Regions from separate parts of the Oceanobacillus sp. CF4.6 genome, predicted to be linked through region 1. Evidence: riboswitches for the same ligand, from Rfam matches in the RefSeq annotation. Region 1 holds a riboswitch; each other region holds the start of a gene.

Region 1 (3,284 bases):
GAATAAAGCTGCTACAACCGGTGCGAACGTGGCACTGTTTCGAATCGTCCAGGCAAATACATTCCACCATGCGGATTGCTCTGTTCGCATTAAACCAAATAGAATCATAAGTCCAGTTAAAAGTAGTAAGGAAATTTTTGTATATTTGATAAGTTGTTCTCCAGATGCTGTCGGCTTGATTGCACTGCCAACATCACGTCCTAAACTTGTTGCACCGGAGAACTGGCATGGGCCACCCCATCCGAGCGCACAACCCCAAACACCGAGAAAGAATATTCCTACGAGTGGAGCAGGCAGAACCTCCATCAGGTACAACGGAATCGCTATGAGACCTGTCGATGCATTCGGTACGACTACCGCTGCCGATATTCCGAATAAAACACCACCAACGATAAAAGGAATCGCCATAAAACCAGCCATAATCAAGCCTTTCTGTCCCTCTTCCGGTGTTCGGGATGAAAGTGCCATCTGAAAAGCGGCCTGGGCCAGAATGACATTTACGAGAAATGTACCGAACCAGACGACAATTACCTGCAAACCAACGCTGCCAAAATCAAACATTTCGGGACGCTCCACATTTAATGCTGCCAAACCGGAAATTCCCGGATTAATGAAAAAGGCAATGATACCGATTGTAATCATCAATCCAAACAAAACCATATTCATCGTCTGTGTAAAGGCGATGGACCACATACCGCCAGCCTGCAAATAAATGAAAAGTAAAATGGCAGTAAATGCTACAGACAAACTCAAGGAAATACCAGTGAACACATGGAAAGCGGAAGCAAATGCGATTGCAGTCGCAACCGACCACATCGGAAAGGCAAATGCAGTAATGGCACCAGATAACCCTTTTGCCGTTCTCCCAAATTTATCACCAATTAGTCCGGAAACAGTGACAAGCATTCTTTTCCGGAAAGATCGGATAATCAGTAAAGCGATAATAAAGATTTGAACCATTTCTGCCAGACCATACCAAATCGCGGAAATACCACTTAAGTAAGAAAGCTCCAGAATTGATATAAATGTCGAACCGGAAAATAATCCAGTAATGCAAAACGCAACAATCCATTTGTTAAAATTTCGGTTCCCCACAAAATAGCTGTCCTTTTTAGTCAAACGCCGCTTTGCAATTTGCCCGGCTGCTATAAGCGCAAACGTATATCCAACTGCTAAAACAATAATCCACACACCGTATTCTGTCATAATAACAACTCCTCAAATAATTATTAAACACATCGCAATACTCAACTTTAAGCTATACAGACTCATGTTTGTTGAACCAAAATAAAAACCCCCTTCTATAATAATAAGAAGAGGGTGGATATATCCGATGTCCTCTTCTTATCTTCCAGACAACTGTCTGACGGAATTGGCACAGTACTCATTACGAGCCCGCTGCCGAGGTATCAAAGGGCCAATTTCCCTCCACCTCTCTTGATAAGAAGTACGTTTATGTAATTGTATATAAGTTACCTTGTTCTGCTCAAAAAGTCAATCATTATTTAGTCGAGAAGCACGGGGACGGTTCTTTTGCTTCCTATATAATAAAAAGGAAGCAGGAGAACCGTCCCCGTGCTTCCATCGAGGGCTAGTTAGCCAATTTCATCCTTTCTCTCCACTTTACTTTTTTCATTTTTTTCAGTAGGGAAGTTTAGTATAGAAGAGTAAAATAAATAGAAAGAAGGTTACCACCTATTGAACGAAATGGTAACCTTCTTTCATAATCAGGAGGAAAATATACTACTTTACTATACTCCACTCCTTTACTTCAGATAATATTCTATCAAACTATTTAGCACCTAGCCCACCATCAATTCGATATTGTGAACCAGTGATGAATGCACTCTCATCTGAAGCAAGAAACAGAACCAGATTTGCCATATCTTCCGACTCTCCGTAGCGTCCAAGTGGGATAATTTGAGTAAATGCTTCTTTTGCTTCTGCACCCTTCCCAGGAATTGTTCCTTCTTCAATGGAACGCATCATTCTTGTATTCACTGGTGACGGATGAATAGAATTCACTCGAACATTTGCATCTGCAACTTCTAATGCCGCAGTTTTAGTCATCCCCGTCACCGCGTGCTTGGAAGCACCGTATGCAATTTGGTTAGGAGTACCCATCAATCCGGCTCCAGATGAAGTGTTAATTACACTACCATATCCCTGCTCTCTCATGACTGGCAATACATGCTTCAACCCTAAAAATACTCCTCGGACATTTACATTGATTACTTTATCAAAATCTTCCACATCTAAATCAGTTAATAGAGCTATTTTTCCTTCAATACCTGCATTATTAAAGAAAACGTCAACTTTTCCGAATTGATCAACCGTCTCTTTAACGTATTTCTTTACATCATCCTCTTTGGAGACATCTGCCTCAATCGTTAATACTTCACCGAATGATTTAAGTTCATTCTTCGCTTCCTCTAATGGCTCTTTGAATAAGTCTACTAAAACGACCTTAGCCCCTTCTTTCAAAAACTTTTCTGCTGTTACCTTCCCTATACCACCAGCACCGCCAGTAATTACTGCAACTTTATTATCTAATCTACCCATTTAAATTCCTCCTCTTATGATTACGTTTACAATTCTATTATACTAGTCATAAATTACTAGGACAAATTAAAAGCTCATGGAAAAAATGAGACAGGATTATTACCCAAAGTTATATTCGGAATAAGTACCACAGTCATCATTAGCAATTTTTTTGGATAACATTTATATCTCCAAAAGCATTTTCTCCTATATCCATCCCGCTTCATATTTTCCTTCAACAAGTCGTATGCATCCTAGTATTCTATACATATAATTACTCTGTAAATAGTAAGATTGCAGCTATATTTATCTTTTTATCGATAATGCATTCGTGTATTTAATAAACCATATTCCATGTATAAAAAAGACGCAATTCATCAAAGAGAATTGCGTATTTTCATTAAAAATATATTCCTATTGAATCGTAATTTGCTGTTCACCGCTTACGTTATTTGATGTTACTTTTAATGTGATTTCTCCTGCTTTCAGTGGTTTAAGCTTTCCATCTGCCGGATTGAAAACAGCTGCATAGCTCCCAGACTTTTCAGCTCGTTCAGCTGCTTTTCCTGAGCCAATATAGACATTATTGCTTCCTTCCCAAGTTACAGATGCTGGATAGCGTAAAGGGAAATCCAGATTTCCAGCCTGATGGCCAGTTGCTTCAATAGAAATAGTTTCACCGATTGCAACAGATTTAGGTGCGTGCAGTGTAATTGATTCTAGCAGTGGGCGAACCTCTGCCT
Region 2 (3,284 bases), on a different contig from region 1:
ATATCATAATCTTCATGTTCAAGAGTATGGCAATGCCACACGTAGTCACCGGGTGAGAAATAACGAATTATTCTATAGTAAAGACTAGGCAGTGAAAAGGGTTAAAACTAGATATTTGTGTTAAAATTTAATAGAGAATCATTTAAAGGTTTCAGGTTAAACGAATAAATTCGAAAATTTATTTAAATAGTAGATTCACTTTTCACCTTTTTACAATAGATAGATAGCTATAAGTTTATGTGATGGAAGGATTGTTCTGGATGGAAATCATAGGGGGATTATTATTCTTACTCTCAGCCATGCTAATCATTGGTGTATTAACGACGAAATTCTCTTCTCGATTAGGAGTGCCTTCACTTATTCTTTTCCTAATTGTTGGTATGATACTTAACAGATTTATATATTTTGAGGAAGTTCGGCTAACCCAATTTATTGGTATATTGGCATTAATCATTATTCTATTCGATGGTGGTACCCAAACAAAATGGGGAAGAATGCGGCCAATCCTTGTTCCTGCTACTTCTCTGGCAACACTGGGAGTCTTCATTACGACGATTGTAACTGGTGTAGCAGCTATGTATATTTTGGATTTTTCATTATTGGAGGGACTTCTTTTAGGTGCGATTGTTGGATCAACGGACGCAGCAGCCGTATTTTCGGTATTAGGAAATAAAAACTTTAATAAGCGACTGACATCTACATTGGAGGCGGAGTCTGGTTCGAATGATCCGATGGCTGTATTTCTTACCGTTATGTTAATTGAAATGATTCAAATCCCCGACATGTCGATCTGGTCTGCAGTCGGAGGCTTTTTCTTGCAAATGGGTCTTGGCCTTGGGTTAGGACTACTGCTTGGTAAAATCACTGTTGTTGTTATAAATAATATAAAACTGGATATTTCCGGCTTATACCCTGTACTTGCAATGGGATCTGCTGTTTTTACGTATGCATTAACCGATTTCCTTGGAGGTAGCGGTTTACTCGCAGTTTATGTCATGGCCGTATTTGTTGGTAACAGCGATTTAACACACCGATTTTCTATTTTAAGGTTTAATGAAGGTTTTGCCTGGATGATGCAAATTGTGATGTTTACCTTGCTTGGACTGCTTGTTTTTCCGGAACAACTAACAGCCGTATTTTGGGAAGGGATTCTGATTGCCATTATTTTAATGTTTGTTGCACGTCCGATTGCTGTTTTTGTCAGTATGCTGTTTATGAAATACGATGTAAAACAAAAATTATTTATTTCATGGGCAGGTTTAAAAGGTGCCGTTCCGATTGTGTTGGCTACCTATCCGATTTTATCGGGTCTGGAAAATAGTAATCTGATATTTAACACCGTATTTTTCGTTGTATTAATTTCTGCCTTAGTTCAAGGAAGCACTTTATCCTGGCTTGCTGAAAAGCTAGGTTTAACGGAAGAAGAAGAGGATGGAAATGCAAGCATTGAATTAATCAATTTGGGGAATACGGACTCGGAAATTATGAAGGTAACCATACCAAAACGTTCCCCGGCAATTGGTACGTCATTAATCGATTTGGAATTACCCGATGCGACATTAATCATTGGGATTACTCGGAATAAAAAATTATTGACGCCAACAGGTACGTCGATCATTGAAAAAGGGGACACGCTGTTCGTCTTGAGTGATAAAGAAAACAGGAAAAAAGCAAAAATAGCATTATTGGGAAAGCAAAAACACCAGGAAGTTTAATTGATCGTTATGTCCTATAATCGCTTCTGATTATAGGACATCGTTGTCATGTGGGAAAATTGGTTTCAGCAACAGTTAGAATCTAGGAATTCCATACAAAAAAATCAATTGACATGATATTTATTATCGATTAGTATTATTCTCAGCACGAATAAAGTCTATCTTATTAATAGCCGTTGAGACGAGGGGTCAAAGATACGGTGGCAAACCAATCTGTTTTAAACAATCAGATCATGGGGCCCAACCTGAGCACAAAATTTTGCATTTTGTGAACAATAAGAGGATAAGCAGCTGATATTAATCGAAGCTTTCCTTAGGTTGTAGGAGAGCTTTTTTGTATGCCTAAAATTATTTTTTTTGTTAGGAGGGTTAATGTTGGCAGAGAAAATTTTATTTAACTTAGAGTCTGTATCTGAAAGACATCCCGATAAAAACGCAGATCAGATTTCGGCTGTAGTACTGGACGCAGCGCTTGAGCAGGATTCCTTTTCTAGGGTAGCCTGTGAAGTGTTTGACACGACAAATACGGTTATTATAGGTGGGGAAATTACCACTATAGCCTTCATAGATATCGAAAAAATTGCAAGAGATACATTCATTGAAATAGGGTACACGGTATCATCAACATGTTGAACTTACGTAAGCTGCAAGATAAACAATTAGCCGTATATGGACACTTTGGCAGAAGCAATCACCACGTCTCGTGGGAAAGAATAGATAAAGTAGAAGAGCTAAAACAAGCATTATCAATCTATGATTTTGCAGGAGTTGGACAATCATGATGAACGACTTGCAAGAGCGTGTAACGAAAAGTATTTCATTGGTTGATCAGGATAAGATGCCCTTGTTTGAAGCTTTAGTGCACTATGCAAAGCAAGAAGTAACCCCATTTGATGTACCAGGTCATAAAATGGGTGCGCAAATGAATCCGTTAAAGATGGCACTTGGGGAAACGACGATGCGGATGGATGTTAATTCCATGAAAGAGCTTGATTTATTAAGTCATCCCCAATCTGTCATTAAAGAAGCACAAGAATTGGCTGCCGATGCGTTCGGCGCCGATCATGCATACTTTCTCGTGAATGGAACAACGATTGGCATTCATGCCATGATTATGGCAGCCTGTAAGCCGGGAGATACATTACTCGTACCCCGAAATTGCCATAAATCCGTCATGGATGGGATTATTTTAAGTGGAGTGAAACCAGTATTTATTCAGCCGGAAGTTGATTACCACTTTGGAATTTCCCACGGTATTTCGATTTCCAATGTAAGAAAAGCCATCGAAGAGCATCCAGAAGCAGGGACGTTACTGGTTACCTACCCGACTTATTTCGGATCGATGAGCGATTTGGCAACAATTTGCACGATTGCCCATGACCGGGATATGACGGTCATTGTCGATAGTGCGCACGGTGCCCATCTTGGCTTTATGTCGGAGGAGATGATCGATCCTATCTCTGCTGGGGCAGATGTTGTAACGGTAAGCATGCATAAGACTGGTGGCTCCTTAACACAAAGTTCAATCCTTCTCCTTAACAATAATAGAATCGCCTCTCAACAGATTCA
Region 3 (3,284 bases), on a different contig from region 1:
CCCTTGTTGTAAGCTCAAATACTTTATTAAATTTTCAAAATATTTAGCGAGCTGTGTATAATGTCTCAATGAAGATATCATACTACCTTTTTCAACAAAATGCAATATATCGCAGGAAATTTATGTGACAATTTTCGTAAATTAAACAAAGCATTTCTGTTGGATATTAATTTAATAATATGTTCTACTATAAACATAAGTTATATAAGGATATAATATTTAGATAATTATTTGAACTAATTGTAAATGAGGTGTTTTATAATGGAAATTTCGAATCGTTTAACTAAACTACCTTCCCAATTCTTTGCAACCTTAGTAAAAAAAGTTGCTGTAGCAGTTTCTGAAGGACGGGATGTGATTAATCTTGGCCAGGGAAATCCGGATCAACCAACTCCGAAGCATATTGTCCAGGCATTGCAAAAAGCGGTTGAAAATCCAGATACACATAAATATTCACCATTCAGAGGCACCGATGAATTCAAGCAAGCAGCAGCTGATTTTTATAAAAGGGAATACAATGTAGATCTTGATCCCGACTCAGAGATTGCTGTTTTATTTGGTACAAAAATCGGTTTAGTTGAATTACCCTTGGCCTTAATGAATGAGGGTGACCTGTTTCTACTTCCCGACCCCGGTTATCCTGATTATTTGTCTGGTGCAGGTATAGCAAATGTCACCTATGATACGATGCCTTTACATAGTGAGCATGGATTTTTGCCTGACTATAAAGAACTAACGGATAAACAGAAAGAAAAGGCGAAACTACTTTACTTAAACTACCCGAATAATCCAACCGGAGCGACAGCATCTCTTGCATTTTTTGATGAAACTGTTCAATTGGCAAAGTGTAATAATATAGGTATTGTTCATGATTTTGCCTATGGCGCCATTGGATTTGATGGTGATAAACCAGTCAGTTTCATGCAGGCAGAGGGTGCAAAGGAAGTTGGAATTGAGCTGTATACATTATCAAAAACCTATAATATGGCTGGATGGCGCGTAGGTTTTGCTGTAGGTAATGCAAAAATGATTGAAGCGATCAATCTTTTACAGGATCACTTATTTGTAAGTATCTTCCCAGCCCTTCAACATGCAGCTGCAACTGCTTTGTCTAGTAGTCAGGAATGTGTCGATGAACTGGTTAACTTATATGAAGGTAGACGGAACACATTAATTAATGAATGTAATCGGATCGGGTGGAAAGTAAACGCACCAAAAGGATCCTTCTTTGCCTGGCTCCCCATACCGGAGGGATTTCAAAGCGAGGAATTTGCAGACTATCTGTTGGCAAAAGCAGATGTCGCGGTTGCAGCTGGAAATGGTTTTGGAACGTTTGGAGAGGGATATGTACGAATTGGCTTACTTGTCGATGAAGGGCGCATCATAGAAGCCATCTCCAGAATTGAGAAGCTAAATATATTTAAGCCATAACCTTTTGATTATAAGGATGTGTTAATGGATTATCCTTTTTTCAAAATAAGTATTGACGAAATGATTGATATAATGTAACTTTATTTAATAACTCGAAACAAATAAATAAATCTCTTATCAAGAGTAGCTGAGGGACTGGCCCGTTGAAGCTCGGCAACCTTTATTGTTATACATAGAAAGGTGCTAAATCCAGCAAAACATGACGTTTTGGAAGATGAGAGAGGAACGTGAATTTATAATTTACTAGCCTCTCCTTTTATAATGAGAGGCTTTTTTTAATTCAAGGGTAAGGAATACTAAAATAGAGGTTTTCATCATGATGCCAGCCTCTTTTGAAAGGAATGTTACATACATGATTAAACTAGACAACATCACGAAAGTATTTCCTTCTAAAAATGGAGCTGTCAAAGCACTAAATGACGTTAACCTTCATGTGAAGAAGGGTGAAATTCACGGTGTAATTGGTTATAGTGGAGCAGGTAAAAGTACCTTAATTCGTTGTGTTAATTTACTTGAGAAACCAACCAGTGGCACTGTTTCCATAAACGGAGTAGAAATGACCTCTATGTCCCAGGAAAAATTACGAAAAACGCGGCAAAAAATTGGTATGATTTTTCAACACTTTAATCTGCTGAAAACGGCCACGGTTTATGATAATATCGCAATTCCACTTAAGCTTCTTGGCTATGACAAAAAAGAGGTTGAGACCCGTGTAGATAAATATTTGGGTATTGTTGACTTATTAGAAAAAAAACATACGTATCCTTCTCAATTATCAGGAGGACAAAAACAACGTGTTGCGATTGCAAGAGCATTATCACAGGAACCACAAATCTTACTCAGTGACGAAGCAACAAGTGCACTTGATCCAGAAACAACCAATTCCATTCTCGATTTACTTTTAAAAATTAACGAAGAGCTTGGAATAACTATACTACTCATCACTCACGAAATGAATGTAATTCAAAAAATCTGTGATTATGTATATGTGATAGAAAATGGGGATTTGATTGAACAAGGAACAGCAATTAATCTATTTACCAACCCCAGAGAAAAAACGACAAAGAAATTTTTAAATACAATCTCACAACGGAAATTATCTGATAGCTTAATAGAGCAGCTTAAATTAAACGGTACGGTTACAAGATTGACATTTATCGGCGAAAATACCGGACAACCCCTGCTTGCTCAAGTGAGCCATCGATTTAAAGTAGAACCAAATATATTAACAGCCAATATTATGGAATTGAAAAATGGAATTGTTGGAAACCTGGTCATACATCTAGTTGGAGAATCTCAAGAAGTTGCAAATGCCTTGAAATTTTTAGATGATAACGGTGTTTCTACAGAAGAATTGGAGGGGAAAACAAATGAATGAGTTTATTGAAGAGTGGTTTCCCATCATATCGGAAGCAGTAGTAGAGACATTTCAAATGGTCCTTATTTCCCTCTTTTTTGCCATTCTGATTGGAGTACCTTTAGCTATATTATTAATTCTAACCAGACCTGGACAATCATTGGAAAATAAATGGATTTATCAAATATTGAATTTATTTATTAATGTTATTCGATCTGTTCCATTCATTATTTTGCTGTTTTTTATTCTGCCATTTACAAAACTGCTTGTCGGAACATCTATTGGCGTGAAAGGTGTTATCGTACCTTTGGTTATCAATGCCGCCCCATATATTGCGAGGTTAATTGAATCTGCATTACTCGATGTGGATAACGGTGTAATTGAAGCCTATAAAGCAATGGGAATCAAAACTAGACAAATTATCTGGAATGTTATGTTAAGAGAAGCAAGACCAGCTATTATTTTGGGGCTGACAATTGCCACGGTCAGCTTAATT

Evidence for each region. Region 1 has a riboswitch for S-adenosylmethionine ahead of ACHABU_RS06455 (sodium:solute symporter family protein). Riboswitches for the same ligand answer to the same signal wherever they lie in the genome.
Region 2: another riboswitch for S-adenosylmethionine. It lies ahead of ACHABU_RS02885 (S-adenosylmethionine synthetase N-terminal domain-containing protein); the one in region 1 lies ahead of ACHABU_RS06455 (sodium:solute symporter family protein).
Region 3: another riboswitch for S-adenosylmethionine. It lies ahead of ACHABU_RS19695 (methionine ABC transporter ATP-binding protein); the one in region 1 lies ahead of ACHABU_RS06455 (sodium:solute symporter family protein).

What each region holds. Positions count from the first base shown of each region.
Region 1 covers NZ_JBIMEX010000002.1:577,411-580,694, forward strand. Annotated here, with positions in the region: gene ACHABU_RS06455 (sodium:solute symporter family protein) at 1-1,206, opposite strand, end outside; SAM riboswitch class I at 1,342-1,447, opposite strand; gene ACHABU_RS06460 (SDR family NAD(P)-dependent oxidoreductase) at 1,792-2,562, opposite strand; gene ACHABU_RS06465 (phosphodiester glycosidase family protein) at 2,956-3,284, opposite strand, start outside.
Region 2 covers NZ_JBIMEX010000001.1:540,876-544,159, reverse strand. Annotated here, with positions in the region: partial or broken gene ACHABU_RS02895 (multicopper oxidase domain-containing protein) at 1-74, opposite strand, end outside; gene ACHABU_RS02890 (potassium/proton antiporter) at 261-1,715, shown strand; SAM riboswitch class I at 1,876-1,997, shown strand; gene ACHABU_RS02885 (S-adenosylmethionine synthetase N-terminal domain-containing protein) at 2,091-2,348, shown strand; gene ACHABU_RS02880 (hypothetical protein) at 2,342-2,497, shown strand; gene ACHABU_RS02875 (aminotransferase class I/II-fold pyridoxal phosphate-dependent enzyme) at 2,494-3,284, shown strand, end outside.
Region 3 covers NZ_JBIMEX010000018.1:38,729-42,012, reverse strand. Annotated here, with positions in the region: gene ACHABU_RS19700 (pyridoxal phosphate-dependent aminotransferase) at 262-1,431, shown strand; SAM riboswitch class I at 1,543-1,652, shown strand; gene ACHABU_RS19695 (methionine ABC transporter ATP-binding protein) at 1,784-2,809, shown strand; gene ACHABU_RS19690 (methionine ABC transporter permease) at 2,802-3,284, shown strand, end outside.